Regions from separate parts of the Sporosarcina sp. So3-204 genome, predicted to be linked through region 2. Evidence: a T-box and tRNA genes for the amino acid it is inferred to sense, from the RefSeq annotation. Region 2 holds a T-box; the other holds one or more tRNA genes.
What was found. The T-box of region 2 lies ahead of tyrS (tyrosine--tRNA ligase). A T-box ahead of a tRNA ligase gene usually reads a tRNA of that ligase, here a tRNA-Tyr.

Region 1 (15,788 bases), 600 kb from region 2:
AAAGACGTTCTTTCATTTTTTTTAAAGACTTTTTTGTAGATATATGTTCTGAAGCCTGTCTTCCGGCGAGTCGTGTCCAACGTATAATCTCATCTTGAGCAAGATGAATTGAATCAAAAAGTTTTGTTTCATATTTAGGTGGCATAAATACAAGGTTAACTATAAATGCTGCTAGAACACCAACAACAATAGTTGAAAAGCGAATGAGCGCGTATGATAAAAAGTTATCATCTTTTATCTCCATAATTACAATCATCATGACTAATGCCATTGAAATTGACTTTTCGATTTTTAACTTAATCATTATTAAAATAATAACAACTGCTGCTAGACCGACAACGACAAGCTGATTTCCAAATACTAGCACGAAAACTATTGCAACAACTGCCCCAATAATATTACCTTGCAAGTGTTCTACGATGGTCACGTATGACCGATAAATAGAGGGCTGAATCGCGAAAATAGCCGCAATCCCCGCGAACACTATATTAGGAAGACCAAGTAAATCCGCCATAAATAAAGCAAACACGATCGCAACGCCCGTTTTAACAATGCGGGCACCAAGTTTCATAAAGTTATTCCTTTCTAATTAGCAACTTATTTTTAGCATATTATCTAATTCTAAATCAATTTGTTGTTTACAATTACATCGTCGCAAGTTCTTCAAATGACTTATCTACTGCGCTTAGCGTATCAATAATATCCTGTTCAGTATGTGCAGTCGTTAGGAACCAAGCTTCGTATTTCGAAGGAGCGATATTAATGCCATTCTTTAACAATAACTTGAAAAACTTTGCAAACATGTCGCCGTCTGTTGCTTCGGCTTGCTCATAGTTTTCGACTTTTACATCTGTAAAGAATAAAGTAAGTGCACCACCCAAGCGATTAGTAGTCATTGTTATACCATGCTTTGCGGCAGATGTAACAACACCTTCTTCTAGTAAAGCGCCAAGTCGATTCATTTCATCATATACTCCTGGTTCTTGAAGTACTTCAAGACAGGCAATACCTGCAAGCATTGAAGCTGGGTTTCCGGCCATTGTACCAGCCTGATAAGCAGGTCCAAGTGGTGCAACATGGTCCATAATTTCTTTTCTTCCACCATAAGCACCAATAGGTAGTCCGCCGCCAATAATTTTCCCGAGAGCTGTCAAGTCAGGTGTTAGTCCTAGCATATCTTGTGCGCCGCCGTAGTGGAAGCGGAAAGCGGTAATGACTTCATCATAGACAATTAATGCTCCTTTTTCAGCTGCCAGTGCGTGGACGAGTTCTAGGTAGCCTTCGTTTGGTTCAACAATTCCGAAGTTACCGACGATAGGTTCTACTAGGACACAAGCAATTTGGTCACCCCATTTGTCCATTGCTTCCTTGTAAGCATTTGGATTGTTAAAAGGAACTGTAATTACTTCCTCGGCAATAGACTTTGGAACACCTGCAGAGTCGGGGGTTCCAAGTGTAGCAGGCCCTGAGCCAGCTGCAACAAGGACTAAATCTGAATGGCCATGGTAACAGCCAGCGAATTTCATAATTTTAGTCCTGCCAGTATAGGCGCGAGAAACGCGAATCGTTGTCATGACAGACTCTGTACCTGAGTTTACGAATCGTACTTTATCCATATTAGGCATTGCTGCTTTAAGCATTTTTGCGAACTTTAATTCATGAGGTGTCGGTGTACCATATAGTACGCCATTTTCAGCAGCTTCAACAATTGCTTTCGTAATGTGAGGGTGCGCATGCCCAGTAATAATTGGACCGTATGCAGCAAGGTAATCAATATATTTATTGCCGTCTACGTCCCAAAAATAAGCACCTTTTGCACGTTCCATTACTGTCGGTGAACCTCCGCCAACCGCGTGATAGCCGCGTGAAGGACTATTTACGCCTCCTACAATATGTTTGTTTGCTTCATTAAATACTTTTTCTGAATTTGTTCTTATCAATTTAATTCCTCCGTTTTCATATATCTACTCTCTATTCTAAACAAAATCTCCTCAATACGCCAAAGAAATTGATAAAATTGAGTTAGATAGATAAGATTGAGGAAAGAAACTAGGAGGAATAATTTATGACAACACTTGTCGGAATGCATGCACCAAAATTTTCGCTTCTTAATGAAAAACAGGAAACTGTGACATTAAAGGACTTTTCAGGTAAGGAATTCGTTATTCTTTATTTCTATCCAAAAGATGCAACGCCTGGTTGTACTACGCAAGCTTGTGATTTTAGAGATTCGTATGATGACTTTAGTAATCTAAATGCCGTGATTTTAGGTATTAGTCCTGACAACGCGGTCTCACATGAAAAATTTATTAAAAAACAAGGATTGCCATTTTCATTACTAATTGATGATGACCATTCAGTATCAGAAGATTATGGTGTTTGGAAATTAAAAAAGATGTTCGGTAAAGAGTATATGGGAATAGAAAGATCTACTTTTTTAATAGATCCAACAGGAACAGTAGTAAAGGAATGGCGAAAAGTAAAAGTAAAAGATCATATCGAGGAAGTTCTTAAGACTTTGAAAGAACTGACAAAGTGACAATAAAAAAGGCTCTTTAATTGAAAACCTGATTTTGTTCAAGCTACCGTTTTAGTTGACAGGCATATGCTATTTTAAGTACACTAATGATAATGATTATAAAGTGATAATCTTTATAAGGATTGGGGTGCAAAGCGATGTCTGAAATACTAATAGTAGACGCGCTGGACACGTTGAAAAAAAGCGGTGTTAGAATTACCCCGCAAAGACATGCTATTCTAGAATATCTAGTCACTACTAAATCACACCCAACAGCAGATGACATTTATAAATCGCTGTCAAGTAGCTTTCCTAATATGAGCGTCGCAACAGTTTATAATAACTTGCGAGTCTTTCGTAACGTTAATCTTATTAAGGAGCTTTCTTATGGGGACGCTTCAAGTCGTTTTGATTTTGTGACAAATGACCACTACCATATTATTTGTAATGATTGCGGGAAAATTGTCGATTTCCATTATCCGGGCTTAAAAGAAGTAGAACATTTTGCTTCTCATGTGACAGGATTCAAGGTGGACTCACATCGGCTAGAAGTATATGGAACATGTCCAACATGTGCGGCGAATACTGCAACGGATTAAATTAATAAAAGCATCCAACGAGTCCTTAGACTCGTTGGATGCTTTTTAGTTTTTATCACCATCAACACTAACTTCTTTGTTTCTCTGGCTTGGTTTATTATAGATTTCATCGAATTCTTTACCTTCTAGAGTGGGGTCAAGGGTTAAAGGTTCGCGGCAATGACCACACATGTCGACTCTACCAAGCATTTTAGTTTGTTTTCCACAATTAGGACAAGTTATTTGTGCCGCTCTCGTTGATAATGCGCCTATCCATGCGTAAACTACCGTACTAGCTATAATGGCAAGAACACCGAGCAGCATGAAAATTAGCATAACGATTTCATTTGATCTAAAGAAAATACCGAGGTACATTATAACAACGCCTATAAATACTAACGATAGCGCAAAAGTACGTATACGGTTGATTTTATTTTTATATGGCTTCATTTTTCGAACTCCTCCTTATATATCCTCAATTACTATAGCATATTTTTAATTGTCTTGATATTTTTCATACTTGATTAGAGGATTCTGTAAGACTGTCGTCGAAAAAGGGAGATAACGGAGGTGTAATAATGGAACAAGTTTTAAGGTCTATCTATCAAGAAAGAGCAAGTGACGCTGATACGCTCGGTGTTATCTTAGTTGAAAAGAGAGAAGAAGTTGATCCGATTACAGATACATTTGATGCGCTCCTCCTTATCATTACTTCCAATAAAGAAGTACCGATCTATACCAAACATTACTCTGCAGGTATAAGGAAGGCAACAATGCATGTAATTAGCGAAGACCAATTAAGAAAATGGCTGCTAATCGGTTCAAAAAGAAAAGTCGTTGACTGGATTTATTACGGTAAAATTTTATTTGATCGTAATGAATACGTAGAGAACCTCAAAAAAGAATTACAGGAATCTAACTACTTAGATAGGAAAATTAAAATGGGATTAGAGTTTTCAAAGTTAGTTAGAAGTTATATAGAAGGAAAGTCTTTCTTTGAAGAGGAAAACTATATGGACGCTTATAATCATGTAGTTAATTCCTTGCGACATCTTGCTAGGTTAGCCGTAATCGATAACGGGTTATTTCCTGAAGTAACCGTTTGGTCTCAAGTAAAGAAAATTGATCCATCTATTTATAAACTATACGAGGAACTAACAACGAGTGTTGAGCCACTAGAGAAAAGACTGCGCCTTCTTTTTCTTGCAAGTGACTTTTTTATTCATAATAGAACAGAAGATGGTGCTGAACATATTCTAGAAGTTATGTCGACGAAAGATCAATGGGAAATTCAAGAGCTTCATGAAAATAATGTTTTACGCATGTATTCTATTGATTTAGAGGTGTTCATTGAATTTTTAGTTGAAAAAGGTTTTATCAAAATTGTACAGAATGAATCAAAAAACCATCATATATCACATAGAACTTATAGTGTGAATACCGATAAAAAGGCGCAGTAACAGTATTGTTAGGAACGATTTAAAATCGTTCCTAAATTAGTGTTGACAGATATAGCAGAACCATGGTAATCTATTACTTGTCGCTTGAAGCAGTAACGACATTGAAAAAGAAAAAAAAAAGACTTGACACTTCGTTGAAGAATTGTTATTGTTGAGAAGTTGCTTTTGTAGGACGCACAATGAACCTTGAAAACTGAACAGCAAAACGTCGATATAAGTCATTCGTGTTTACACGATATGATTAATAACTCAGGACGCTTCGGCGCACTTGAGTATAAACGTTTCTATATGAAACAAAATTGTCATTCAATAGAAGTAGTTAACGCTACAACTATTAATGCCAGCAAAAAGAAATGAGCTTTCATTTTCTTCTTGTTCTGGCGGTCGAGACGTAGTGCAGTGCTAGGAAACGATTGAGCAAAGGAAGGAGCGTACATTAGTACGTGACTGACGGAGTGAGAGAAGTTGACAACGCAATGTGCTGCGTATCGGCTAGCCAGTATTATGGAGAGTTTGATCCTGGCTCAGGACGAACGCTGGCGGCATGCCTAATACATGCAAGTCGAGCGAACAAAATTTGGAGCTTGCTTCAAATTTTGTTAGCGGCGGATGGGTGAGTAACACGTGGGCAACCTGCCCTGCAGATGGGGATAACTCCGGGAAACCGGGGCTAATACCGAATAATCAGTTTGTCCGCATGGACGAACTCTGAAAGACGGTTTCGGCTGTCACTGCAGGATGGGCCCGCGGCGCATTAGCTAGTTGGTGGGGTAATGGCCTACCAAGGCAACGATGCGTAGCCGACCTGAGAGGGTGATCGGCCACACTGGGACTGAGACACGGCCCAGACTCCTACGGGAGGCAGCAGTAGGGAATCTTCCACAATGGACGAAAGTCTGATGGAGCAATGCCGCGTGAGCGAAGAAGGTTTTCGGATCGTAAAGCTCTGTTGTAAGGGAAGAACACGTACGGGAGTAACTGCCCGTACCTTGACGGTACCTTATTAGAAAGCCACGGCTAACTACGTGCCAGCAGCCGCGGTAATACGTAGGTGGCAAGCGTTGTCCGGAATTATTGGGCGTAAAGCGCGCGCAGGCGGCCTGTTAAGTCTGATGTGAAAGCCCCCGGCTCAACCGGGGAAGGTCATTGGAAACTGATAGGCTTGAGTACAGAAGAGGAAAGCGGAATTCCACGTGTAGCGGTGAAATGCGTAGAGATGTGGAGGAACACCAGTGGCGAAGGCGGCTTTCTGGTCTGTAACTGACGCTGAGGCGCGAAAGCGTGGGGAGCAAACAGGATTAGATACCCTGGTAGTCCACGCCGTAAACGATGAGTGCTAAGTGTTAGGGGGTTTCCGCCCCTTAGTGCTGCAGCTAACGCATTAAGCACTCCGCCTGGGGAGTACGGCCGCAAGGCTGAAACTCAAAGGAATTGACGGGGACCCGCACAAGCGGTGGAGCATGTGGTTTAATTCGAAGCTACGCGAAGAACCTTACCAGGTCTTGACATCCCACTGCCCGGTATAGAGATATACTTTTCCCTTCGGGGACAGTGGTGACAGGTGGTGCATGGTTGTCGTCAGCTCGTGTCGTGAGATGTTGGGTTAAGTCCCGCAACGAGCGCAACCCTTGATCTTAGTTGCCATCATTAAGTTGGGCACTCTAAGGTGACTGCCGGTGATAAACCGGAGGAAGGTGGGGATGACGTCAAATCATCATGCCCCTTATGACCTGGGCTACACACGTGCTACAATGGACGGTACAGAGGGTCGCCAACCCGCGAGGGGGAGCTAATCCCATAAAACCGTTCACAGTTCGGATTGCAGGCTGCAACTCGCCTGCATGAAGCCGGAATCGCTAGTAATCGTGGATCAGCATGCCACGGTGAATACGTTCCCGGGTCTTGTACACACCGCCCGTCACACCACGAGAGTTTGTAACACCCGAAGTCGGTGAGGTAACCCTTAGGGGAGCCAGCCGCCGAAGGTGGGACAGATGATTGGGGTGAAGTCGTAACAAGGTAGCCGTATCGGAAGGTGCGGCTGGATCACCTCCTTTCTAAGGATATATGTCCATAGTCGGATTACACCTTTGGTGTATGAAAGCTAGGCATACGGAAAATCGACGTTTTGCGTTCAGTTTTGAAGGTTCAATAAATTTATATAATATACTTTTATATAAATGATTTAATTGAATTTTTCTCTTAAAGTTCCCGAAAGGGGGCCTATAGCTCAGCTGGTTAGAGCGCACGCCTGATAAGCGTGAGGTCGATGGTTCGAGTCCATTTAGGCCCACCATTAAAGTTTAGGGGCCTTAGCTCAGCTGGGAGAGCGCCTGCCTTGCACGCAGGAGGTCAGCGGTTCGATCCCGCTAGGCTCCACCAAATTAATTTTATTGGATTTTTTTGTTCTTTGAAAACTGGATAAAACAATAATTGAAACAAATCAAGAATCAACCAAGATAAACAAATCTTCGTTTATCTATGATAAACATGTTTTTGTTAATTTTAAAGAACGACCTTTTTACGAAACGTTGATTTTTACATCGCTGTAAAATCACGTTTATTTAAAAGATAAGAATTAGCGACGCAATGCGACGTTAAGACCTATTTTTTGGTTAAGTTAGAAAGGGCGCACGGTGGATGCCTTGGCACTAGGAGTCTATGAAGGACGGCACTAACACCGATATGCTTCGGGGAGCTGTAAGTGAGCTTTGATCCGAAGATTTCCGAATGGGGAAACCCACTGCTCGTAATGGAGTAGTACGTTTACGTGAATACATAGCGTAATCGAGACAAACCCGGAGAACTGAAACATCTAAGTACCCGGAGGAAGAGAAAGAAAAATCGATTCCCTGAGTAGCGGCGAGCGAAAAGGGAACAGCCCAAACCAGGAAGCTTGCTTTCTGGGGTTGTAGGACATGCTATACGGAGTTACAAAGGAATGGATTAGGCGAAGCGACCTGGAAAGGTCCGCCGTAGCGGGTAATAGCCCCGTAGTCGAAAGTTCATTCTCTCCAGCATGTATCCTGAGTACGGCGGAACACGTGAAATTCCGTCGGAATCCGGGAGGACCATCTCCCAAGGCTAAATACTTCCTAGTGACCGATAGTGAACCAGTACCGTGAGGGAAAGGTGAAAAGCACCCCGGAAGGGGAGTGAAATAGATCCTGAAACCGTGTGCCTACAAGTAGTCAGAGCCCTTGTTGACTTTCCTTCGGGAGAGTCACGGGTGATGGCGTGCCTTTTGTAGAATGAACCGGCGAGTTACTGATTTCATGCAAGGTTAAGCAGAGAATGCGGAGCCGCAGCGAAAGCGAGTCTTAATAGGGCGAATTAGTATGAGGTCGTAGACCCGAAACCAGGTGATCTACCCATGTCCAGGGTGAAGGTAAGGTAATACTTACTGGAGGCCCGAACCCACGTATGTTGAAAAATGCGGGGATGAGGTGTGGGTAGCGGTGAAATTCCAATCGAACCTGGAGATAGCTGGTTCTCTCCGAAATAGCTTTAGGGCTAGCCTCAAACTTTAGAATCTCGGAGGTAGAGCACTGTTTGGACTAGGGGCCCATCCCGGGTTACCGAATTCAGACAAACTCCGAATGCCGATGATTTATGTTTGGGAGTCAGACTGTGGGTGATAAGATTCATAGTCGAGAGGGAAACAACCCAGACCACCAGTTAAGGTCCCAAAGTCTCTGTTAAGTGGAAAAGGATGTGGCGTTGCCCAGACAACCAGGATGTTGGCTTAGAAGCAGCCATCATTTAAAGAGTGCGTAATAGCTCACTGGTCGAGTGGCGCTGCGCCGAAAATGTACCGGGGCTAAACAGAGCACCGAAACTGTGGACTTACATCTTAGATGTGAGTGGTAGGAGAGCGTTCTAGGGGCGTCGAAGTTAGACCGTAAGGACTAGTGGAGCGCCTAGAAGTGAGAATGCCGGTATGAGTAGCGAAAGAAGGGTGAGAATCCCTTCCACCGAATGCCCAAGGTTTCCTGAGGAAGGCTCGTCCGCTCAGGGTTAGTCGGGACCTAAGTTGAGGCCGAAAGGCGTAGACGATGGATAACAGGTTGATATTCCTGTACCACCTCCCCGCCGTTTGAGTAATGGGGGGACGCAGTAGGATAGGGTGAGCGCGCTGTTGGTTATGCGCGTCTAAGCAGTGAGGTGTGAAATGAGGCAAATCCCATTTCTATAACATTGAGCTGTGATGGCGAGGGGAATTATTCCCTGGAGTCCCTGATTTCACACTGCCAAGAAAAGCCTCTAACGAGGCGGGAGGTGCCCGTACCGCAAACCGACACAGGTAGGCGAGGAGAGAATCCTAAGGTGATCGAGAGAACTCTCGTTAAGGAACTCGGCAAAATGACCCCGTAACTTCGGGAGAAGGGGTGCTCTGGTAGGGTGTTAAAGCCCGAGAGAGCCGCAGTGAATAGGCCCAGGCGACTGTTTAGCAAAAACACAGGTCTCTGCAAAACCGCAAGGTGATGTATAGGGGCTGACGCCTGCCCGGTGCTGGAAGGTTAAGGGAAGAGGTTAGCGCAAGCGAAGCTTTGAACCGAAGCCCCAGTAAACGGCGGCCGTAACTATAACGGTCCTAAGGTAGCGAAATTCCTTGTCGGGTAAGTTCCGACCCGCACGAAAGGCGTAACGATCTGGGCACTGTCTCAACGAGAGACTCGGTGAAATTATAGTACCTGTGAAGATGCAGGTTACCCGCGACAGGACGGAAAGACCCCGTGGAGCTTTACTGTAACCTGATATTGAATTCTGATGCAATCTGTACAGGATAGGTAGGAGCCTTAGAATCCGGAGCGCTAGCTTCGGAGGAGGCGTTGGTGGGATACTACCCTGATTGTATTGGACTTCTAACCCATGCCCCTTATCGGGGCAGGAGACAGTGTCAGGTGGACAGTTTGACTGGGGCGGTCGCCTCCTAAAGAGTAACGGAGGCGCCCAAAGGTTCCCTCAGAATGGTTGGACATCATTCGCAGAGTGCAAAGGCATAAGGGAGCTTAACTGCGAGACCTACAAGTCGAGCAGGGTCGAAAGACGGGCTTAGTGATCCGGTGGTTCCGCATGGAAGGGCCATCGCTCAACGGATAAAAGCTACCCCGGGGATAACAGGCTTATCTCCCCCAAGAGTCCACATCGACGGGGAGGTTTGGCACCTCGATGTCGGCTCATCGCATCCTGGGGCTGTAGTCGGTCCCAAGGGTTGGGCTGTTCGCCCATTAAAGCGGTACGCGAGCTGGGTTCAGAACGTCGTGAGACAGTTCGGTCCCTATCCGTCGCGGGCGCAGGAAATTTGAGAGGAGCTGTCCTTAGTACGAGAGGACCGGGATGGACACACCGCTGGTGTACCAGTTGTCTTGCCAAAGGCATAGCTGGGTAGCTACGTGTGGACGGGATAAATGCTGAAAGCATCTAAGCATGAAGCCCCCCTCGAGATGAGATTTCCCATTACGCAAGTAAGTAAGATCCCTCAGAGATGATGAGGTTGATAGGTCCGGGGTGTAAGTACGGCGACGTATGTAGCTGACGGATACTAATTGATCGAGGACTTAACCAAATAACGTAAGAAGTAAGTGGGCTGATTCCCCTGATTTGTGAAGATTATCTGTTTTATTCAGTTTTGAGTGAATAAAAAATATTTATATTTTAATTTCGCTTGACATTTATTGTAAGTTTGTTATAATTAATCATGTTGTGTGTAAAACAGTTCAGTGGCGATAGCGAAGAGGTCACACCCGTTCCCATCTCGAACACGGTAGTTAAGCTCTTCAGCGCCGATGGTAGTTGGGGGTTTCCCCCTGCAAGAGTAGGACGTTGCTGGTCTGTTTTAAACAAATTTAATTTAATTATACAGTTTGTTATATACTATTCCGCAGTAGCTCAGTGGTAGAGCTATCGGCTGTTAACCGATCGGTCGTAGGTTCGAATCCTACCTGCGGAGCCATATTGGAGAGCTGTCCGAGTGGCCGAAGGAGCACGATTGGAAATCGTGTAGGCGGTTTACGCTGTCTCAAGGGTTCAAATCCCTTGCTCTCCGCCAAAGTCGTATCAGTTTATTATTAATTAAGGCCCCTTGGTCAAGCGGTTAAGACACCGCCCTTTCACGGCGGTATCACGGGTTCGAATCCCGTAGGGGTCATTAAGGCTTTATCAACGCGTAATCTGCGTTGAAAATAGCCTACCTTGAAGCACTAATCAAAACTAAGTTTTGTTAGTTGAGGCAGTTTTCGAGGCAATAATCGAAAATGTACTTGCCGGAAAACTTCACAAAGAAAAACATTCAAAAGGTATCTTTTGAAATGGATTTCAAATAACACCCAGGAGGATTAGCTCAGCTGGGAGAGCACCTGCCTTACAAGCAGGGGGTCGGCGGTTCGAGCCCGTCATCCTCCACCATTTTAATTAGTATTAGTTTTATTATTATCGCGGGGTGGAGCAGTGGTAGCTCGTCGGGCTCATAATCCGAAGGTCACAGGTTCAAATCCTGTCCCCGCAACCAAATAGGTCCCGTAGTGTAGCGGTTAACATGCCTGCCTGTCACGCAGGAGATCGCGGGTTCGATTCCCGTCGGGACCGCCATTTTTTTAAATAATAATATGTGGCTCAGTAGCTCAGTCGGTAGAGCAAAGGACTGAAAATCCTTGTGTCGGCGGTTCGAATCCGTCCTGAGCCACCATTTAAATACAATAAAATAAGTAGCCGGAGTAGCTCAACTGGTAGAGCAACTGACTTGTAATCAGTAGGTTGAGGGTTCAAGTCCTTTCTCCGGCACCATTTCTTATAGTATAAGCTACGCAGTAATGTGAAGCTTATCGCAGCTCTTTATAAAATTGAGAGAAGCACGAGTAGAATAATAAAGCTGACGCAGTATTATGAAGCTTATTGCAATTATAATATGGTGGGGTAGCGAAGTGGCTAAACGCGGCGGACTGTAAATCCGCTCCCTACGGGTTCGGCAGTTCGAATCTGCCCCCCACCACCAACTTTTCAAAAAACTGTTGGATAAAGTGAGAGCTTTTAAGAATTAATTTTATGTATATTATTATTAATGCTTTAATATAATATTTATATTACAGGGGTATAGTTCAATGGTAGAATAAAGGTCTCCAACACCTTCGATGTGGGTTCGAATCCTACTACCCCTGCCATTTTTATGTTTTATTATGGCGGTTGTGGCGAAGTGGTTAACGCATCGGATTGTGATTCCGACACTCGGGGGTTCAATTCCCCTCATCCGCCCCATTTAAATTAAATACTTATATTATGGCGGTTGTGGCGAAGTGGTTAACGCATCGGATTGTGATTCCGACATTCGGGGGTTCAATTCCCCTCATCCGCCCCATTAGATTTTTGGGGTATAGCCAAGCGGTAAGGCAACGGACTTTGACTCCGTTACTCGTTGGTTCGAATCCAGCTACCCCAGTAAAGTTCGCGGAAGTAGTTCAGTGGTAGAATACGACCTTGCCAAGGTCGGGGTCGCGGGTTCGAATCCCGTCTTCCGCTCCATTTAAATTATGGCGGCATAGCCAAGCGGTAAGGCATGGGTCTGCAACACCTTTACCACCGGTTCGATTCCGGTTGCCGCCTCCATATTGAACTTATTTATAAAACTAAATATATATTGTTAAGCCCGAGTGGTGGAATGGCAGACACGTCGCACTCAAAATGCGATGCCGCGAGGCGTGCCGGTTCAAGTCCGGCCTCGGGTATAGCCTGGTCTTTTCTAGTCAAGTTGAGAAAGGCCTATAGCATCTACAAACGTTGATAACACAGCGTTTGTAGATGCTTTTTATTTTGGCTGAATACGATAGGTTTTGAAGACTTTATGCACAAATTCTGCACAAGGATTACATAAACATGTTCTCAAAGATCGAAATTGTTTCTTCTTTATCTTTTTCTCTCATCTCATCTAAGGTTTGCGAATAGGTCTTCCAAGTTGTCTCTACATCCTTATGTCCAAGTCATTCGCACATAGTTCATAGAAACCTTTTGATTGGATTCACCACAATATAGAAGCACACTTGCATGTGTGTGACGTAAGCCGTGCACATTGGGTATTACTTATGATATCCTGGTAGTAGAACAATGGTGTTGATTAGGCACTGTGAAAACTTGATAATCTATCTGGACTTCGATTGCTAGTCGTTGGCAAGCAACATGAAAACCTAATCAGAGTATTTAGGAAGAAGAGTGTGAGTAGTAATACTTACCGCTCTTCTTTTTCATTTTTAAAAAAGTTGATTAATGATGATGAATAAATCAGTGTTATTTGAAGAACAAAAAAAATTCCTATTCGGAGCTTAATATAGTGTTGCATGAGCATCTCACGAAATGTGTTGAACTCCTTTCATTTAAAGTAGTTGTACACTAATACCTTCAGAATTTTAATAATGGTATAATTAAAATACAGAAATAAGGGTGGTGGTGTACATGAGCCACTTAATAGAAAAGATGACATATGAATATTTAGAGGATTTTTTGGTTCGTTTAGCACATCATTCAAGTGCAATTGAGGGTAATACAATTACGTTACCAGAAACAGTGACAATCATACTAAATGACACGCTTCCAAATAACGCAAACATAACTAGAAGAGAATTTTACGAAGTATATTCTCACCAACAAGCATTTGAGTATCTTGTGCATTCGATAGAAAATAATAAACCTTTATCAGTCTCTATCATAAAAGAGATATATGAAAAGTTAACGGATTGGTTGCAACATGATAAAGGGCAATTTAAAACTGAGGATAATTATATAAAAGGGGTAGAATTCTCAAGGGAATCACCTGAACAAGTACCACAATTAATGGATTAGTTAATTGGAAACTTGAATTATCATTTGGAAAATGTAGGAACGTTGAAGTTTATAAAAATGCTGCGAAACGTCTCAAAAATATAAAGAAAAAGCATCAATGAAATCAATTATGATTTCATTGATGCTTTTTTAAGAATGAAGCTTAGCTTACTTCACAATCGCCCCCGAATGCTTAAGGCATAACCGGCTGTTCATCTTTTACATGAATCACTTCAAAGCGTTCACAAACAAGAAGCATATCCTCCGAAAATTCAAGTTCAATCGAATTTAGTTCTTTTCTAAAGAATTCCTCATGTGCTTCCCACCAATATCGGTAAGTCCTATCTCCTTCGCCTTCCGCAATAGCAAATACCTCACTGACCTTATTCATTGGAGTTATCGTAACTTCTACAGTCTTAGTGATTGCTACGGGTTTATCGTCACTGTTTAAAATAATATTGTAAGCTTCCGTTGCTGGAAGTGGTTCATTCTCAAGTTCATAGAAAATGTGACCTGAACATGTTGCAGTTTTAATGCCGTCAACTACTAAACCTGCAAGGTAATCAGGTGAAACCCCGAATTGCCATGAACTAACAGATTGTGGTTTTTCTTGATTCCCCCAATATTCATCCCAGTATGCTTGTGTAGCTTGATTCATAATTATTACCCCCGTTAGTTTTATCTTTATCGAACTAAATGGCCCGATTTTAGTACGATCCTTATTAAATAATCAGCACCCTTATCTAGCATAAACAATTCACTATTCTCCTATGTACCTCTGGATAGTCTACACTTAGTTAGACAATAAAATTAAGGGCATGTAGAATCATACAAAAGAAGTGAGGAGATCTACTATGTCCAGCAAAAAGAAGAACTATTTCAACAGATTTTAAAAAAAAAGTCGTCGCGCTCTATTAAAATGGGAAAAGCCGACAAGCGATCACCGAGGAATATCAATTAAAGCCATCTGCATTGGATAGATGGATCAAACAATTTAAGGCGTCTGGTTCTTTCAAAGAGAAAGACAACAGAACTGCAGAAGAACAAGAAGTAATTGAACTACGTAAGCGAAATAAACAACTTGAAATGGAAGTTGATATTTTAAAGCAAGCAGCGCTGATCATGCGACGAAAATAGAGGATATTCAAAAGAATCGCCACAAATATTCGGTATCAGCAATGTGTAAAATCCTTCAAATCGCACGTAGTACCTTCTATTATGAAACTGAAATATCCGCTCAAAAAGAACAAGAAAAATTAGAAGAAGAACGCCTATTAAAAGAACATATTACGAAAGTTTTTAATAACAATCACAAAGTGTATGGCACTCGAAAAATAAAGATTGAATTAGATAAAGAGGAAGCATTATTTCCAGTCTCCAGACGTCGAATTGGACGTTTAATGAGCGCGCTAGGCCTTGAATCAAAGTATGCCGAACCATCTTATAAACCAATGGCGACAAGCTCTAATGAAGAATCTATTCGAGATGTATTAAACCGAGAATTTGAAGTGGACAAAGAAATGTCCGTGTTAGTCAGCGACTTAACGTATGTAAAAGTAGGACGCCGCTGGTATTATGTTTGTTTTTTAATTGATTTATATAATCGTGAAATTGTCGGGTGGAGCGTTGGTGCACAAAAGACGCAGCCCTAGTTCAACGTGCCTTCGATTCAGTTAACTATCCATTGGGAAGTGTGAACTTGTTTCATACAGACCGCGGTTTAGAATTTTAAAACGTTGGAATCGATGAGCTATTAAGTGATTACAAAATTACGAGATCTCTTAGCCAAAAGGGAAACCCTTATGATAATGCGGTGGCAGAAGCCACATTCAAGATTTTAAAAATTAAATTGATTAACGGCGCGAAATATCAAACGCTTGATAACTTCGATAGACCAATGGCATTACTTAAAATGAAAATGTTTTTTGCTGGAAGGTTTACTCCTTCTAATAGAGTGGATGTACAAAAGATGTTTTTTATTAATATTCATTAAAGCGGTTCAATCTTTTCTCAAATCATTTGTGGTTCTCTCCAAAATGATAGGATTAAGGATTGAATTACAGACAGAGGAAGTTGTTTCCTTCATGTATATTAATAATCTCTGTGTTATGATAGTAGGCTAAACTAAAACTTGTCGGTGCAAGGGGAAAAATAGTCTCCAAACCGCAAATTAAATATATAAAAGAGGAGGAATCATAAGGTGATTATTCATCCAATCAAAGCCTTTTCTGATAATTATATATGGTGCATTCAAGAAGAAACAGAGGCAGTTGTGGTTGATCCAGGAAAAGCAAGAGTTGTCCTTGATTACCTTGAAGAAAAGCAGCTTCGTTTGGCGGCCATACTTTTAACTCATATGCATGAAGATCATACCGGCGGGGTACGGGAGATTCTAGCCAGTCATCCGGAAAGTCTTGTTTATGG
Region 2 (15,788 bases):
GTTAAACAACAAGTTATTGATGAATCTACTACTAAAGCTAGTTTAGAAAACGATATGATTGAGGTAGAACAGCATTATGTACTTCCTTCTATCGATTTATTAATTCCACCTGAAACACAGATTGAAGATACTGAGTGGCTAGATTCACAATCTGAGAGACTAGAAGAATCACTATCTCATTTCGGTATCCAGGCAACTGTAATTGAGGCTATGCAAGGACCTACAGTTACGCGCTTTGAATTAACAGTAGGACAAGGAACAAAGGTTAGCCGTGTTAGAAATTTGACTGATGATTTAAAACTTACACTTGCAGCCGAAGATATTAGGATTCAAGCACCTATACCGGGTAGAAGTTCAATAGGCATTGAAATACCTAATCGAACGACGAGACCTGTGCGTATATCAGAAGTTATTGGTACGGAGGAGTTTAGTAGCTCTGAATCGCCACTAGAGGCTGTACTAGGGTTAAGTCTAACAGGTAAGCCAGTAACGCTTGACCTGCGAAAAATGCCGCACGGTATGATTGCGGGCGCTACTGGGTCAGGTAAATCTGTTTGCATCAATTCTATCCTTGTCAGTCTGCTTTATAAAGCTTCACCGACTGATTTGAAAATGATGCTAATTGATCCGAAAATGGTAGAACTTGCTCCGTTTAATGGTATTCCGCATTTGATTAGTCCAGTTATAACTGATGTAAAAGCTGCGACGGCAGCACTTAAGTGGGCCGTCGGTGAAATGGAGCGTAGATATGAGTTACTAGCACATGCAGGTGTTAGAGACATTGAACGCTACAATAAGGCAGCTATTGAAAGTAGAAGTTTTTCGAAAAAAATGCCTTATTTATTAATTGTCATTGATGAACTTTCAGATTTAATGATGATGGCACCAGCAGATGTTGAAATTTCTATTAGTAGAATTGCGCAAAAAGCACGTGCTTGTGGTATTCATTTGATTATCGCAACACAACGTCCATCCGTGGATGTCATTACAGGGACAATTAAAGCGAATATACCGACAAGAATTGCATTTGCAGTTTCCTCTCAAGTAGACTCACGGACGATTATTGATACGGCGGGTGCTGATCGACTTCTTGGAAAAGGTGATATGCTTTATATCGGAAATGGTCAATCTTCTCCTGTAAGGTTACAAGGGACATTTGTCACGGATGATGAAATTGAGCGTATAATAAATCATGTTCAACGAGAGGCATCCCCAACATATTTATTTGGGCAAGATGAACTTTTGAAAAGTGCAGTAGATGATGAAGAAACCGATCCATTATTTGAAGATGCTTGTTTATTTATTTTTGAACAAGGAAGCGCATCTACCTCACTGTTACAACGTAACTTTAGTATTGGTTATAATCGTGCAGCTAAATTAATGGATTGCATTGAAAAGCGTGGCTTTATTTCAGAACAGCGTGGCAGTAGAGCGCGTGACGTTTTATTGACAGAAAGTGATCTTGTGCAAATTGCGGAATCTGTTCTTTAGTTTTTGGAAATTAGATGTTTGCATATTAGATTGTAAAAAAGGGTATAGATAATTGAGTAAAGAGGGACTAAATTAGGTCCAGGAGGCTGCCATATGACATTGTTTCATTTTACTGGTATCAAAGGTTCAGGTATGAGTTCGCTCGCACAAATCCTATTTGATTCAGCACACCAAATTCAAGGTTCTGATGTAGATAAGTATTTTTTTACAGAGGAACCTTTACGTAAAAGGGAAATACCAATTTTTTTGTTTGATGAAAAGAATATTAAACCTGGAATGGTTGTTATTGCTGGTAATGCATTTCCTGATAGTCATCCAGAACTATTGAAAGCTAAAGAACTGGGTATCGAAGTTATTCGTTATCACAAGTTTTTAGGAGATTATATGAAGAATTTCATCTCTGTCGGTATAACAGGTTCTCATGGTAAAACGTCTACTACAGGCCTTCTATCACATGTTATAGAAGGATACGCACCTACATCGTATTTAGTAGGTGATGGAACTGGGAAGGGTTTATATGATGCCGAATACTTTGTGTTTGAGGCATGTGAATACAAACGGCATTTCCTAGCTTATTCGCCGGATTATGTCATAATGACGAATATAGATTTTGATCATCCAGATTATTTTAAGGACCTAGATGATGTCTTAGACGCATTTGGTGATATGGCGTTACTGGCGAAAAAAGCACTTATTGTTTGTGGCGACGACAAGAATTTAAGGAAACTTAAAGCAGAAGTTCCGATATTTTACTATGGATTTGATGAGTCGAATGACTTTTCAGCAAGACATATTGTGAAAGAAGCAGCTGGTTCAACATTTGATGTTTATATCAAAGGCGAGTTATTCGATTCATTTACAATTCCATTAACCGGAGATCATGCAATTCTTAACGCACTAAGCGTAATTGCATTTAGTCACAATGAGAACGTTCCTAACTTCATTATTCAAGAGAGATTGTATTCATTTCATGGAGTTAAAAGACGATTTACTGTAATTGAAAGCGAAGGTCGTATTATTGTAGATGATTATGCTCATCATCCGACAGAAATTAAAGCTACATTACAATCGGCCAAACAAAAGTATCCTGGTAAAGAAATAGTTGCTATTTTTCAACCTCATACATTTACACGGACAGCAGCTCTTCTAGATGAGTTTGCTGAAAGCTTATTAACGGCAGACCAAGTATATCTCTGTGATATTTTTAGTTCAGCACGGGAAAATTCTGGAAGTTTAACGATTAATGAATTAATTGAAAAAGTACCAAACGCAAAATACCTTGAGCTTGAATCTATATCAGAATTAGATAAACATAGAAATTCTGCTTATTTGTTTATGGGCGCGGGGGATATACAAAAATATTTACTTGCATTTAAAGACTTTTTGGATAAAGAGAAAACAGCCTGATATAGAAAGAGTAGGGCTGTTTTGTTTTTACCATCAAACTTTTTCTATTTTAAAAAAGGGAAATGATGGATGGTGTCGAATAAGTAGTAGTAAGTAAAAATGATTAATTTTTTCGAATTACGGGTATAACATTGTTATATTAAGGGAGGTAATGCCATGGAATCATTTTTGTACATAGCAGCCATTATTGCGGCAGTTGCTTTTTTCATCTTATGTGTCAGTCTATCGATGACTTTATTCTCATTAAAACGTACTTTGAAGAGCGTATCTGAAACGATGGATGGTTTGTCTGTTCAACTTGAGGGGGTAACGACAGAAACTACAGCACTACTCCACAAGACAAATAATTTAGCGGAAGATATTCAAAGAAAGTCTGAAAAATTAAATGCAGTTGTTGACGCAGTAAAAGGTGTTGGTGACTCTGTTACAAGTATTAATTCTTCTGTACGCCGAGTATCCAATTCTGTGACGGTAGAAGCGGAGAGAAATAGTGACAAAATTGCACAAGTTATTCAATGGAGTCATGTCGGTATTGGAATAATTGATAAGTTGAGAGAAAGTCGAACAAGCTCACGGGGTTGGAAAGACTATAATCCAAATTAAAGAACTTATTTATAAATAACATATGATTTAGATAGCAGTAAAAAACTGGAGGAATAGACATGAGCCAAGACAATAATGGAAAACCTAATTATAATGACCCGAAGAATAACCACGAATTTAACCCGAATAACAATCAATATGAAAATCAGATGGGACAAGCTACTAATTTGCCAAGTAATTATTATGACAGAGGATATACGGACTCTTTTTATTATGAGGACGAAGATTCAGGTGCAAGTAGTTTTCTGTTAGGGGCAGTAGTCGGTGGTGTAATAGGTGCAGCAGCAGCATTATTCCTTGCGCCTAAAACAGGTAAGGAAATGCGAGAAGATTTTTCTTCACAAGCAATAACTCTAAAAGATAAAAGTGTTGAAATGAGCACTGTAGCAAAAGAAAAAGCGACCGAGTTTTCTTCAGTTGCCAAAGATAAAGCAACTGAAATTTCATCTGTTGCAAAAGAAAAAGCAACTGAGTTCACAGCGGTAGCAAAAGAAAAAACAGAAGGTATTTCTAAAACGCTACAAGAACAATCGGGACAACTTGTCGATAAAGTAAAATCAATAGCATCAAAAACTTCTGTACCTATGGACGATGGCACTACATCATCAGAAGGTGAAGAGGCAACTGAATTTGTCGAAAAGATAACAGCTGATATTAAAGAGAAGTTATCTAATTCTGTTGAAGAAGTTACATCTGCTGGTGAAGCATTGAAAGAAGCCGTTGAAGAGAAAGAAAAAACGACTAAATAATAGATATTAAACAAGTAGAACAGTAAAAACTCCCTTAAATCGAATTCGATTTAAGGGAGTTTTTATAGTTACGTTATAAATTTAATTTCTAGCCTATCACCACCGAAAATTGGGTCGGTGAATCCGATAGGTTGATTATTCCTTAAAAGTGAGTACGAGCCGGTTGTATTTGAAGGTAGATTATAATCAGTAAATGCGAAAATATCGCTAAAGATAATCGGCCCTTTGTTTATCCTAGTAAGCTCTAATCGGTCATTGGGTTTTACGATTACAGTTCCTTCAACTATTTCGTCGTTTAATTTGAAACTAAGTTTATCTTTTGAAATATCTATTACTTCATTATTAAAAGTAACGCTAACTTTTTCGCCAAGTTTTTCACCAGTTATTAATGCAATTTCCATTGCTGTAGGATTTACTGGCTTTTGAATGATTACTTCATCACCATTCTTTAGAAGGTGATTTGGTTTAATAGGTATGTTATTTAGGTATGCTTGTTGTGGCCTATTTTGAATAACTATTGGTTGATTATTAACTTTAATTGTGAGTGTCTTTTCTGTTTGTAAGGTTAGTAAACGACTACTTTTAAGTGCTGCCGCTAGCGTGTGCTCTTGCCTGAAAATTACTTTGTCGCGATCATTTATAGGTTTTTCTAGTGCTTGTGGTTCATTGTTTATTAGTATAGTTGGTTCTAATAATATTGGCTGCCCATTTATTGTTATGTGAATGGGTAATGCATCCTCAAATAAGTCAAGGGGTGTTGCAGTTGCATCCCTTCCATCATTTCCGGGAACTAATTCAACTATATCGCCATTTTTCAATAAATCTTTTGAGCTTGCTCCATTTCCATTTAACATAATTGTAGAAGGTGTCCCGTGTCCGCCTGGTATGATTAGGTTATTCCCATTTACTACTATTGTCATTCCGTGTCCGGGTTTTCCGTATAGCTGCCCTGCTGAAATATTTGTTGCTAATAAGGCATCTCCGATAGTAGTTTCCTTTAAATCAAAAAGACGGATCATTTTCTTGTTTACTGTTACAGACATATAATGTATCGGTGCTCGCCTGCCTGCAATTGCAATGCCTATTGGTGTAACCAGGTCAGGAGTAGAACCGATATCTGCTTCTTTTGTTATACCGGATAGTGCTTCCAAACCTCGAATACCAACTCTGTTTTCAGGCAAATCTAAATATGTACTTATTTCTTTGGGCAAATCTGATGTTAAGCTTCCACCGCCTACTAAAATAACAGCTTTCGGTGATTTTCCGTGATTTAGTTTTTTAATTTCGGCAGATATTGATTTTGCAAGACGTTGAATCGTTGGTTTTATAATTTTATTCACTTCAGAAGTTGCTAAATTTTCTTCGAATCCAAGAATATCGGTTATGATAACATGGTCATTTGTCGATAATTCACGTTTTACATTTTCTGCTGCTGTAAAGTCTAGTAAATAATTACTGCTTAGTGCTTCCGTAACTTCGTCTCCTGCAATAGGTACCATCCCATAAGCAATTACTGTACCATCATCGGTTATTGCAATGTCTGATGTTCCAGCACCAATGTCGACAAGTGCAACATTGAGCCGTCGCATAGAAGGTGGTATGAGAACCTGTATAGCTGCAATGGGTTCTAGCGTTAAGGCGTCCATTTCGAGTCCTGAACGTTTTAAAGCAGACAAAAGTGACTCTACTACAACGCGAGGAAGGAATGTAGCAATGACATCTACTGATGCAGTTCTTCCTGTTTGGTCTATTAAGTTACCAATCTCTTCACCGTCCAATTTATAGTGAATAACAGAATAGCCGACACAGTAATAATGATCAATTTTCGTTACCGAAGTATTCGCCAAAAGCTTTTGTTGGGCTTTTTGTACCGCTGCGAGTTCAAGGTGATTAATATCTTCGGTTGAAATTAAAGACCTTTCAGTGATATCAATTTCCATTTTACCTTCAACCGTTTTCAAAGCTCTTCCGGCGGCTGCTACACTGACTTTATTTAAAGGGCCATGTTTCACCTCCAATTTTTTTTTAATCTCGGTGATGACATTTGCTACACTTAAAATGTTATGTATTTGTCCATCAATCATCGATCTCTCTTTATGTTCGATTGAAATTAAATCAGCTATATGATAATTTTCGCCCTCTACTTCTAAGATAATTCCTACGACTGATCGCGTACCGATATCTAGTGCGAATAATGTTGTTGTCACAAAAATTCATCCTTTCTTTCGCGAATAGCTCGATTTATTGTTAGTGTTATAAGATATTGCGTGACTTATCTAATATTCTACATTATACTTATTCTATTATCTAAAAATGTAACATATATTCCTGGCTACTGAAAGGGAATCATATGTATAGGGAGGAGACGTACTATGGGACATCTTAATCTTGATGAACTACGTGAACGAGTTGATGGTTTAAATACACAAGTTTTAGATTTAATTAATGAACGGACAGCAGCTGTCCAAGAAATTGGAAAGTTAAAAGAAAAGCAAGGTGTCAATAGATATGATCCTATCCGAGAGCGTGAAATGCTAAATTATCTAAAAGAATATAATCAAGGACCGATTCCTAATAGCATAATGGAACAGATTTTTAAAGGGATATTCATGTCAGCGCTTGAAGTTCAGCAAGACGACCAACGTAAAGCACTTCTTGTTTCTCGTAAAAGAAAAGCAGAAGATACAATTGTGACAGTGAATGACGTAGCAATTGGAAATGGTCAACCGACATTTATTTTCGGACCTTGTGCAGTTGAATCCTATGAACAGGTTTTATCAGTTGCGCAAAAAGTTAAATCTAAGGGCGAGAAATTATTAAGAGGTGGCGCATACAAGCCAAGAACTTCTCCATATGATTTCCAAGGCTTAGGACTTGAAGGATTACAAATCCTAAAAAGAGTTGCAGATGAAACGGGCTTAGGAATTATTTCTGAAATTACAACACCAGCACATATTGAAGAAGCGCTCGAGTATATCGACGTCATTCAAATTGGAGCTCGTAATATGCATAACTTTGAGTTGCTTAAAGAAGCAGGTTCTTATAATAAACCAGTTCTTTTAAAACGTGGACTTTCTGCCACAATTGAAGAATTTATAAATGCGGCCGAATATATTATGTCTCAAGGTAATAGTCAAATTATTCTTTGCGAACGCGGGATTCGTACATACGAACGTGCAACGCGTAACACGCTAGATATTTCAGCTGTTCCAATCTTGAAACAAGAAACGCATTTACCGGTTTTCGTTGATGTCACGCACTCGACAGGGAGACGAGATCTACTTATTCCGACTGCTAAGGCGGCACTTGCAGTTGGGGCAGATGGTGTTATGGCTGAAGTACATCCAGATCCAGCTGTTGCTTTATCTGATGCGGCTCAACAAATGGATTTTGATCAATTTGACGAGTTCTACTCACAAATGATGAAATACCTGAAGGCTCACGAACCAATCGCATGATCATACACCGGGCCAGCTAAAAGGGCCCGGTTTTTTATTTTGAAAAGGAGGGGAAATGGATGGCGGTAACAATTTATGACGTTGCCCGTGAGGCCAATGTTTCTATGGCGACTGTTTCAAGAGTAGTTAATGGAAATCAAAATGTAAAACCTTCGACAAGAAGAAAAGTGTTAGATTGCATTGAGGAACTAGGTTATCGTCCAAATGCAGTTGCAAGAGGTTTAGCAAGTAAGAAGACGACTACTGTTGGCGTAATAATACCGGATATGTCGAAAAGCTTCTACGCTGAATTATCTAGAGGTATTGCCGATGTTGCGACAATGTACGAATATAACATTATTATCTCTAACTCCGATAAGCGACCTGATAGAGAAGTGGACCTCTTAGTAGATCTCTTTGGTAAACAAGTCGACGGCTTAATTTTTATGAGCGATTCAATGACTGAAGAAGTTCGAAAAGAAATGTCACTTGCAAATGCCCCAGTTGTGCTTGCGGGGACTGTAGATAAGATAAGTCAATTTCCGACGGTGAATATTAATTACGAAGAAGCCGCTTACAATGCAACTAAAAGATTAATCGTTAATGGTCATCAGCGAATCGCCTTCGTCACTGGTCCTTTAACGCGAGATATAAACAGAGAGTATAAAAAAGTAGGCTTTGAACGCGCCTTAAAAGAAGCTTCATTGGAATTGGATGAGGATTTAATCATTGAGATTGAAAACTCATACGACAGTGCCTATGAAGCCTGGAAACAAATTGACTTAATGGAAAATAAGCCAACAGCGTTTCTTGCAGGAAATGATGCCCTATCGGTGGGTCTTTTAAATGGTATTCAAGATTCTGGGTATTCTGTGCCTAAAGATTTTGAGCTTATTTGTTTTCAGCACTCTATACTAGCAAGGGTAGTTAGACCACAGCTAACATCTGTTATTGTCCCACTCTACGATCTTGGAGCGGTTGCAATGAGGCTTCTTACTAAACTTATGAACAATGAAGAGGTAGATGAAAAACAAATTCAACTACCTTATAGTTTTGAAGAACGAAATTCAATAAAATAAAAAGAGATTGCCTAAAAAATTGGAATTTATCCGGTTTCTTGGCAATCTTTTATTTATTATTACGAATCATATGTAAAGATTGATTAAGCATTTGAAGATTTTTTTCCGTTATTTCAGCTTTTCTTGGGATAGGCTCATATAGATTATCTGGATCTTCCCACGTTTTAATAAGGGAAACGGGGGATTGGCCTTGCCATGATTCAAGCCAACTAGCTGGTAGAAGTCCTGTTGGAACTGGGCTGCCTTTCATTGCTAGCCAAATATGTGACCAAGCGCGAGGAACTACACGCCATATGTCGTAGCCTCCACCGCCAACGGCAATCCAACGACCTCCGCAGTACTCTTCGGCAATTTCTCGAGCAATTCGTGGGATCTCTTTAAAGATATTCATGGATCCATATAAATGTGTAAGTGGATCGAGATAATGCGCATCTGCACCGTTCTGAGTTAAGATGACATCTGGTTTAAAAAAAGCTGCAACTTCAGCAATTGCTGTTTTATAAACAGTAAGAAATGATTCATCCTCAGTAAATGCATCGATGGGAAAATTGAATGAAGTACCGTAGCCTGAACCGTTGCCGCGTTCTGTTATACCACCAGTTCCAGGGAATAAATAACGGCCGGTTTCATGAATTGACAAAGTACAGACTTCTGGATCATCATAAAAACTCCATTGAACGCCGTCTCCGTGATGGGCATCTGTATCAATATAAAGGACTCTAGCACCATACTTTTCCTGGAGATATTTTATTGCAACCGAACTGTCATTATAAACACAAAATCCAGAAGCACGTCCCTTAAATCCGTGATGTAGACCTCCACCTAGATTTAGGGCGTAACGGGCTCGACCTGTCATGACTTCATCAACAGCAGTCAGTGTTCCGCCTACAAGCATTGCACTTGCTTCGTGCATATTAGGGAAAATGGGTGTGTCCTCAGTTCCTATGCCGAAAATTTCACCGGCTTGTTTACTTAATTCGCCTTTTCCTGCTTTCTTTACTATATTAATGAACTTCTTATCATGTGCTAGAAGAAGTTCTTCATCGGTTGCTTTTCTTGGTGCAATAATATCTGTATTTTCAATTTCCCCCATTTTTTTTAAAAGATCCAATGTTAATAAGATGCGTTTTTGATTAAATGGATGTGTTTCGGAAAAAGAGTAACTAAGTTGTTCTTCTGAATAAATAAATACTGCGTTCTTCATAACGAAATCCCGGGGGTATTTGGCCATAATACCTCAAACCCTTCGAATTTAATGCTTTCGATAATACTAATTGGATTCATTGTTTTTACACGAAATACTAGTATTTTATTCATTTCATTTTGTTTATCTGGATAAACGAGAACGCTTAATACATTTATTTTTTGTTTATAAAAAACTTTCGAGACTTCAAATAAGATTCCGGGAGTGTTTGGTACACGTACTTCGATTTGTGAACCTGGTTGGTGCGCACCAGTAAGTTCGATATAATTATACAAAAGGTCTGTTTCTGTAATGATTCCTACGAGCTTATCATTGGAGATAATTGGTAACGAACCGATGTTGTATTGATAAAAAACATTAGCAGATTCTTCAACAAAATCCATGGGATGACCTGTTATTGGATTCCTTGTCATTACTTCTGAGAGAAGAGTGTTATAAATATTCATGTCTTTAATTTCTGAAAGACTTGATGGAATTACTTCTTTTAAATCGCGATCCGTAACAATGCCAACAACAGATCTAGTAGAAGTTATTATAGGTAAGTGACGGATATTATTTTCCTTCATTATTTGAATAGCATCTTTAACCGTATGACTTGGTGAAAGCGTAATAACATTGTTAACCATTATTTCTTCAATTAACATCTAATCACTCCTTTTTAAATTATCTACGATTTTTAAATCGAAGCTTATCAAATTGTTGAATTGATTCAGGGTCAACTCTTTTTCCGATTCTAGCCATCAAACAGTTAGCAGGATGTGAACTTATCTCGGGGTCGTCAGTTGCATAATATTCAAGTCCGCCTGCACTCATCATTTTCTTCATAACTTCTCGATATTCCCAGACGTTTAACCCCGTCCCGTTTAAATCCCAATGCCAATAATATTCTGTAGTCAAGATGATAAAGTCTTCCAAGGCATCGTCCATCATTGAAACGGTAAGTAGTGCTTTCCCAATACCGCCGCCTCTAAATTTAGGAATAACTTCAATTGCGCCTAGTTCAATCAAGTTTTCCATTTTGCCCTCCGACCACCGTTCGAGTGGGTCTGGATAGACATATGTAACATAACCAACAACTTCATTTTTATCACGCACAATTAAAATACGTCCCTCAGGAAATGCTGCGATTTTTATCAGCGCTTTATGTTGTAAGTGGGGAAGTCTAAAAGCTGTTAAATCTTCATGGAAATCAAGCGCAGATAATTCATCTGCTGATATCGGACCTTCCACAACGACGTTACCATTTTTATGAGTAATTTCTAATGCATTGTATTCTTTTTTATGTTCCAATTCAATCACCACCTTTTAATGATTTTCTTTTAAACTTTTAAATAAAGTAATTTCGTGCTTGTTGATACTTCCTTTTATGTAAGTTGAAAAAATTATAAACTAGTTAATAATCGGACTGAAAAATTTGGCGGAAAAGACAGTTTATTTATTTTATTATACCTGAATTTTAAAAAAATATGTGAATTGAATAGGAAAAAGCATATGTACAGTCAAAATTTGACTGTACATATGCTTATAAAACTATTCTCCATTCGCATTTTCTCCGTTATTACTATCTCCGCTGTTGTCTTCATTTCCACTATTGTTGCCATTCCCATTCCCATTCCCGTTTGTGGGAGGATCAATATTAGTATCCTCGCCATTTCCATTGTCACCAGGTGGTGAGGTAGGTGGTTTGGTTGGTGGTTTTGGAACAACAGGTGTTTCTGTTACTGGAGGTGCTATTTCTTCTTCTTTTTCTTTTTCTTTTTCTTCCTCCTTAACAATCTCTTTCATTGTAATTGGATTTGATGGGTTAGATAATTGACCAGTAATATCAACGGCACGAACGGTATACGAGCCATTTCCGATTGGAAATGATTTAGCGCCTTGGTCTCTTATAACGCCTACTTTTGTATTGTTGTTGTAAACATAATAACCGATTACGTCATTCGAAGGAGAAGCGCCCCAAGACATGGTAGAACCATTTATCGCTGCTTGAACACCTGCGGGCGGACCGCCTTCAGCAGGAAATTCAGCTCCGGATACGATATTAGAAGCGAAAATCGAGTTTGATGGAAATAATTTTGAAGCATCGCCGCCTAATGGACCAAGCATACGTTTAATAAATGCTGCGTTTACACCTGTGCCACCTTGTACGATAAATTCGCTTGGCGTTGAAGCTAAGGCGAGATAGCGTGAACCTCTTATTGAAACATAAGAACCAGAAATTAGACTGTCATCAGCTTTATTCGGTAAAAATACATTTGCGTTAAATAAATCAGATCGAACAAGTCCTGCAGCTGAACAAGCCGCAGATGGCGCAAGACCTGAAATGCCGCAAAATGAACGACTAACGACCCCTTTCGGCTGTTGAAATCTTGCAGTTGCTCCGATAAGTTCAGGTTTTGTTTTGTTCGCTGTATTTAACAGGTTAGCAAAAAGTTTAGTTGTTCTAGTATTTGATGTGCCATAACTTCCGTTTCCTTTTCCTTGTAAGGAAAGTGTTTGGTATTTGTAACCGATCCAGAGGCCCATTGAAACGTTTGGATTATACCCAACAAGCCATGCATCACTATAGGAATCAGTTGTACCTGTTTTCGCTGCAATATCGATGTTAAAGTTAAGGTTATTTTTCATATTTGTTGCAGTACCTGATTTTGGTACATCACGTAGCATATCAGTAATGATATAAGCCGTTTGCGGACTGAACACGTCTACAGGTTTTATTTCTTCTTGGAAAATGATGTTTCCGTTACGATCCTCAATTTTTTCAATCATATAGCTCTTGATAAATTTACCACCATTTGCAAATGTTCCAAATGCGTTGGTATTTTCTTCAACTGTTGTGCCGATATTCATCGCTCCAAGGGCGAGCGAGGGATTTTCATAGTCAACATCTTGTAATTTTGAAAACCCCATCTTGGCTAAGTATTCAGCTGGTCGGCGATTTATTATATCTGCATATAGTCTAACTGTTGCAAGGTTTTGTGAAGATGCAAGTGCTTGTCTAGCTGGAATAATTCCAAGTTCTTGATTACTCAAAAAGTTAACTGGTTTCCAACCTCTTAGATTCAACTTTACATCAACGACTGGACTACCAGCACCCATCAAACCGTATTCGATAGCAGGAGCAAAAACAAGCAATGGTTTCATCGTAGAGCCATTTTGTCTAAAACTTTGTGTAGCATGGTTGACGGCTTCATTTTCGTAATCACGTCCACCTACGAAAGAAAGAATTTTCCCAGTGCTATTTTCAATCATAATTGCGCCCACTTGTACAGGGTACTTTGTAATAACTGTTTCTCCAGTTTCTTTATCTTTTTTCTCGTCGGTATATGTATAACCGTATTTTTCATATTCAGCAGCTGTATTGTTCATCGCGTCATAAAGTTCTAAGTCGACAGTCGCATGAATGCGGAAACCATCATTTCTCATAGAGCGTTCTGCTAAAATTGCATATTTTTCACTTAACTTGATTTCTACATTAAGACGTTCAGGGTCTATGCCATCTTCTTGGGCAATTATTTTCGAAAGAATTTTAATTGTCCGATTTTGTATTTCTTCCGTCAAATACGGATAGTGTTCATTAGATGGTGTCGTTTGTTCTCTAAAATCTTTTGTAATGTCATAAGAGACTGATTCTTCATATTGTTGTTCAGTTATGTAACCTGTTTCTTTCATTCTAAATAATACTGTGCGCATGCGTTTAATACCTGGTTGTAAAAATTCATCCTCTTTTTGACCGCGCCCTGCATTGTAAAATGGCGTGTAAGCAAATGGAGCCTGCGGAATACCAGCAATATATGCAGATTGCGGCAATGTTAATTCTTTCGCAGTAACATTAAAAATTCCCTCTGCAGCTGCTTCAATACCCGCAATATTATTACCGTTAGCATTTCTTCCATAAGGTATGATATTAAGGTAAGCTTCGAGAATCTCATCTTTATCCATGAAATGTTCAAGACGCATAGCAAGTAGTATTTCCTTTGCTTTTCTCTCATAAGATACTTCATTTGTTAAAATTTGGTTTTTTATGAGCTGCTGTGTTAATGTCGAGCCACCTGTTTGGCTATCTGAATTTGTAACATCCTGAAATAGTCCTCTGAATACAGCTTTTGGAACAATTCCACTATGTGTTTTAAAATATTCATCTTCTGTCGCCATAACGGCGTCGATAACATACTGAGAAACTTGATTAAGATGTATTTCTGTACGTTCGATATCTGAACTTACTTTTCTTAGGTATACGCCATTCGAATAAATTTCAGAAGTCTCTTCATAACTAAAAATCTCATTTCTCATTTCGTCTTTAGGTCTTAATGGTTCTTTTGCAACAAGTGAAGCGAAATAACCAGCGCCAACTGAAGCTGCGAATACAGATAGTGTGAGACCAAATACAATAAAGAGTAATAATAAGTTCCATGAAACTGCAGAAGTAATCCGTAATCTCTCTGCCCACTTTGTTTGATTAAACGTTTCTAACTTTTCTTCTATTAGATTAATCCGATTTTTTTTATTTTCGCTCAACAAAATCGACCTCCTTAAATCTTAATCATTATACCATATTTTTTTACCTATAAATCGATATTAATTGACATCTTAAGAAATTAGGATAAAGTAAAGGATATATTATATGAAACGCATTATGAAAAAGTCGAAGTAGTGACGTCTAAACCGATATAGAGAGATAACGGTTGGTGAAAGTTGTCCGGTACACGTTCATGAATTACAGCTTTTGAGTGCGACGCATACGCAGCGTTATCGCGTTTAAAGCGGAGAATTTATTCTCAAGCTGGGTGGTACCGCGTTAATTACATAATTGGCGTCCCTGCATAATTTTTATAATTGTGTAGGGGCTTTTTTATGTCAATAATTAAGGAGTGATTGAGAAGATGAATGAGTTACTTGAAGATTTAAAGTGGAGAGGTCTGTTATACCAACAAACAGACGAGGAAGGACTTAAGAGTTTATTAAATAAAGAAAAGATTTCTTTATACTGTGGGGTCGATCCTACTGCGGACAGTATGCATATTGGACACATTGTGCCGCTACTTACGCTGCGCCGTTTTCAAATGCATGGCCATCAACCTATATTGTTAATTGGCGGTGCTACAGGAATGATTGGGGATCCTTCTGGACGTTCTGAGGAAAGACAATTACAAACGACTGATCAAGTTGCTCGAAATGTTCTAGGTATCAAAAAGCAATTAGAAATGATATTTGATTTTAATTCTGAAAACGGTGCTAAAATGGTCAATAATAATGACTGGATCGGTGAAATAAGTTTAATTGAGTTTTTCCGCGATTATGGAAAGTTATTAAGTGTAAATTATATGCTTGCTAAAGATAATGTCGCATCTCGTCTTGATCAAGGGATTTCTTATACAGAGTTTTCTTATATGCTTCTCCAAGCAGCAGACTTTAATCATCTATATGACAATTACAACTGTCGCGTTCAGATTGGTGGATCAGATCAGTGGGGGAATATTACAACTGGATTAGAAGTTATCCGCAAAATGCATGATGAGGAAACGAAAGCATTTGGTTTTACGATCCCGCTTGTAACAAAATCGGATGGAACTAAGTTTGGAAAGACTGCAGGGGGAGCTGTTTGGCTAGATGCGAAAAAGACTTCGCCTTATGAATTTTACCAGTTCTGGATAAATGCTGCTGATGGTGACGTGTTAAAGTATTTGAAGATATTCACGTTTTTAGACAAGGAAACTATTGAGGGGCTTGAAGTTGCAGTTCAAGAGGAACCACATTTACGTAAAGCTCAAAACACACTTGCAGAAGAAATGACAAAGCTTGTTCACGGGCAAGAAGC

Region 1: it has a tRNA-Tyr gene. The T-box ahead of tyrS (tyrosine--tRNA ligase) is inferred to sense a tRNA for this amino acid. The anticodon was not compared.

The regions. Positions count from the first base shown of each region.
Region 1 covers NZ_CM176485.1:3,047,959-3,063,746, reverse strand. Annotated here, with positions in the region: gene AC3RV6_RS15180 (FUSC family protein) at 1-571, opposite strand, end outside; gene AC3RV6_RS15175 (glutamate-1-semialdehyde 2,1-aminomutase) at 645-1,940, opposite strand; gene bcp (thioredoxin-dependent thiol peroxidase) at 2,066-2,539, shown strand; gene perR (peroxide-responsive transcriptional repressor PerR) at 2,677-3,117, shown strand; gene AC3RV6_RS15160 (YgzB family protein) at 3,163-3,546, opposite strand; gene AC3RV6_RS15155 (nucleotidyltransferase-like protein) at 3,675-4,556, shown strand; rRNA gene AC3RV6_RS15150 (16S ribosomal RNA) at 5,058-6,613, shown strand; tRNA gene AC3RV6_RS15145 (tRNA-Ile) at 6,776-6,852, shown strand; tRNA gene AC3RV6_RS15140 (tRNA-Ala) at 6,863-6,938, shown strand; rRNA gene AC3RV6_RS15135 (23S ribosomal RNA) at 7,170-10,125, shown strand; rRNA gene rrf (5S ribosomal RNA) at 10,276-10,391, shown strand; tRNA gene AC3RV6_RS15125 (tRNA-Asn) at 10,438-10,512, shown strand; tRNA gene AC3RV6_RS15120 (tRNA-Ser) at 10,517-10,608, shown strand; tRNA gene AC3RV6_RS15115 (tRNA-Glu) at 10,636-10,707, shown strand; tRNA gene AC3RV6_RS15110 (tRNA-Val) at 10,889-10,964, shown strand; tRNA gene AC3RV6_RS15105 (tRNA-Met) at 10,993-11,067, shown strand; tRNA gene AC3RV6_RS15100 (tRNA-Asp) at 11,072-11,147, shown strand; tRNA gene AC3RV6_RS15095 (tRNA-Phe) at 11,169-11,244, shown strand; tRNA gene AC3RV6_RS15090 (tRNA-Thr) at 11,267-11,342, shown strand; tRNA gene AC3RV6_RS15085 (tRNA-Tyr) at 11,466-11,550, shown strand; tRNA gene AC3RV6_RS15080 (tRNA-Trp) at 11,643-11,716, shown strand; tRNA gene AC3RV6_RS15075 (tRNA-His) at 11,735-11,810, shown strand; tRNA gene AC3RV6_RS15070 (tRNA-His) at 11,835-11,910, shown strand; tRNA gene AC3RV6_RS15065 (tRNA-Gln) at 11,920-11,991, shown strand; tRNA gene AC3RV6_RS15060 (tRNA-Gly) at 12,000-12,074, shown strand; tRNA gene AC3RV6_RS15055 (tRNA-Cys) at 12,085-12,158, shown strand; tRNA gene AC3RV6_RS15050 (tRNA-Leu) at 12,197-12,277, shown strand; gene AC3RV6_RS15045 (Fic family protein) at 12,999-13,385, shown strand; gene AC3RV6_RS15040 (ASCH domain-containing protein) at 13,558-14,022, opposite strand; gene AC3RV6_RS15035 (hypothetical protein) at 14,337-14,501, shown strand; gene AC3RV6_RS15030 (IS3 family transposase) at 14,543-15,016, shown strand; gene gloB (hydroxyacylglutathione hydrolase) at 15,565-15,788, shown strand, end outside.
Region 2 covers NZ_CM176485.1:2,449,144-2,464,931, reverse strand. Annotated here, with positions in the region: gene AC3RV6_RS12130 (DNA translocase FtsK) at 1-1,491, shown strand, start outside; gene murC (UDP-N-acetylmuramate--L-alanine ligase) at 1,585-2,898, shown strand; gene AC3RV6_RS12120 (DUF948 domain-containing protein) at 3,055-3,501, shown strand; gene AC3RV6_RS12115 (YtxH domain-containing protein) at 3,561-4,250, shown strand; gene AC3RV6_RS12110 (cell division protein FtsA) at 4,319-6,457, opposite strand; gene AC3RV6_RS12105 (bifunctional 3-deoxy-7-phosphoheptulonate synthase/chorismate mutase) at 6,623-7,708, shown strand; gene ccpA (catabolite control protein A) at 7,768-8,766, shown strand; gene AC3RV6_RS12095 (acetoin utilization protein AcuC) at 8,816-9,970, opposite strand; gene AC3RV6_RS12090 (acetoin utilization AcuB family protein) at 9,967-10,614, opposite strand; gene AC3RV6_RS12085 (GNAT family N-acetyltransferase) at 10,634-11,260, opposite strand; gene AC3RV6_RS12080 (transglycosylase domain-containing protein) at 11,501-14,488, opposite strand; T-box leader at 14,598-14,794, shown strand; gene tyrS (tyrosine--tRNA ligase) at 14,854-15,788, shown strand, end outside.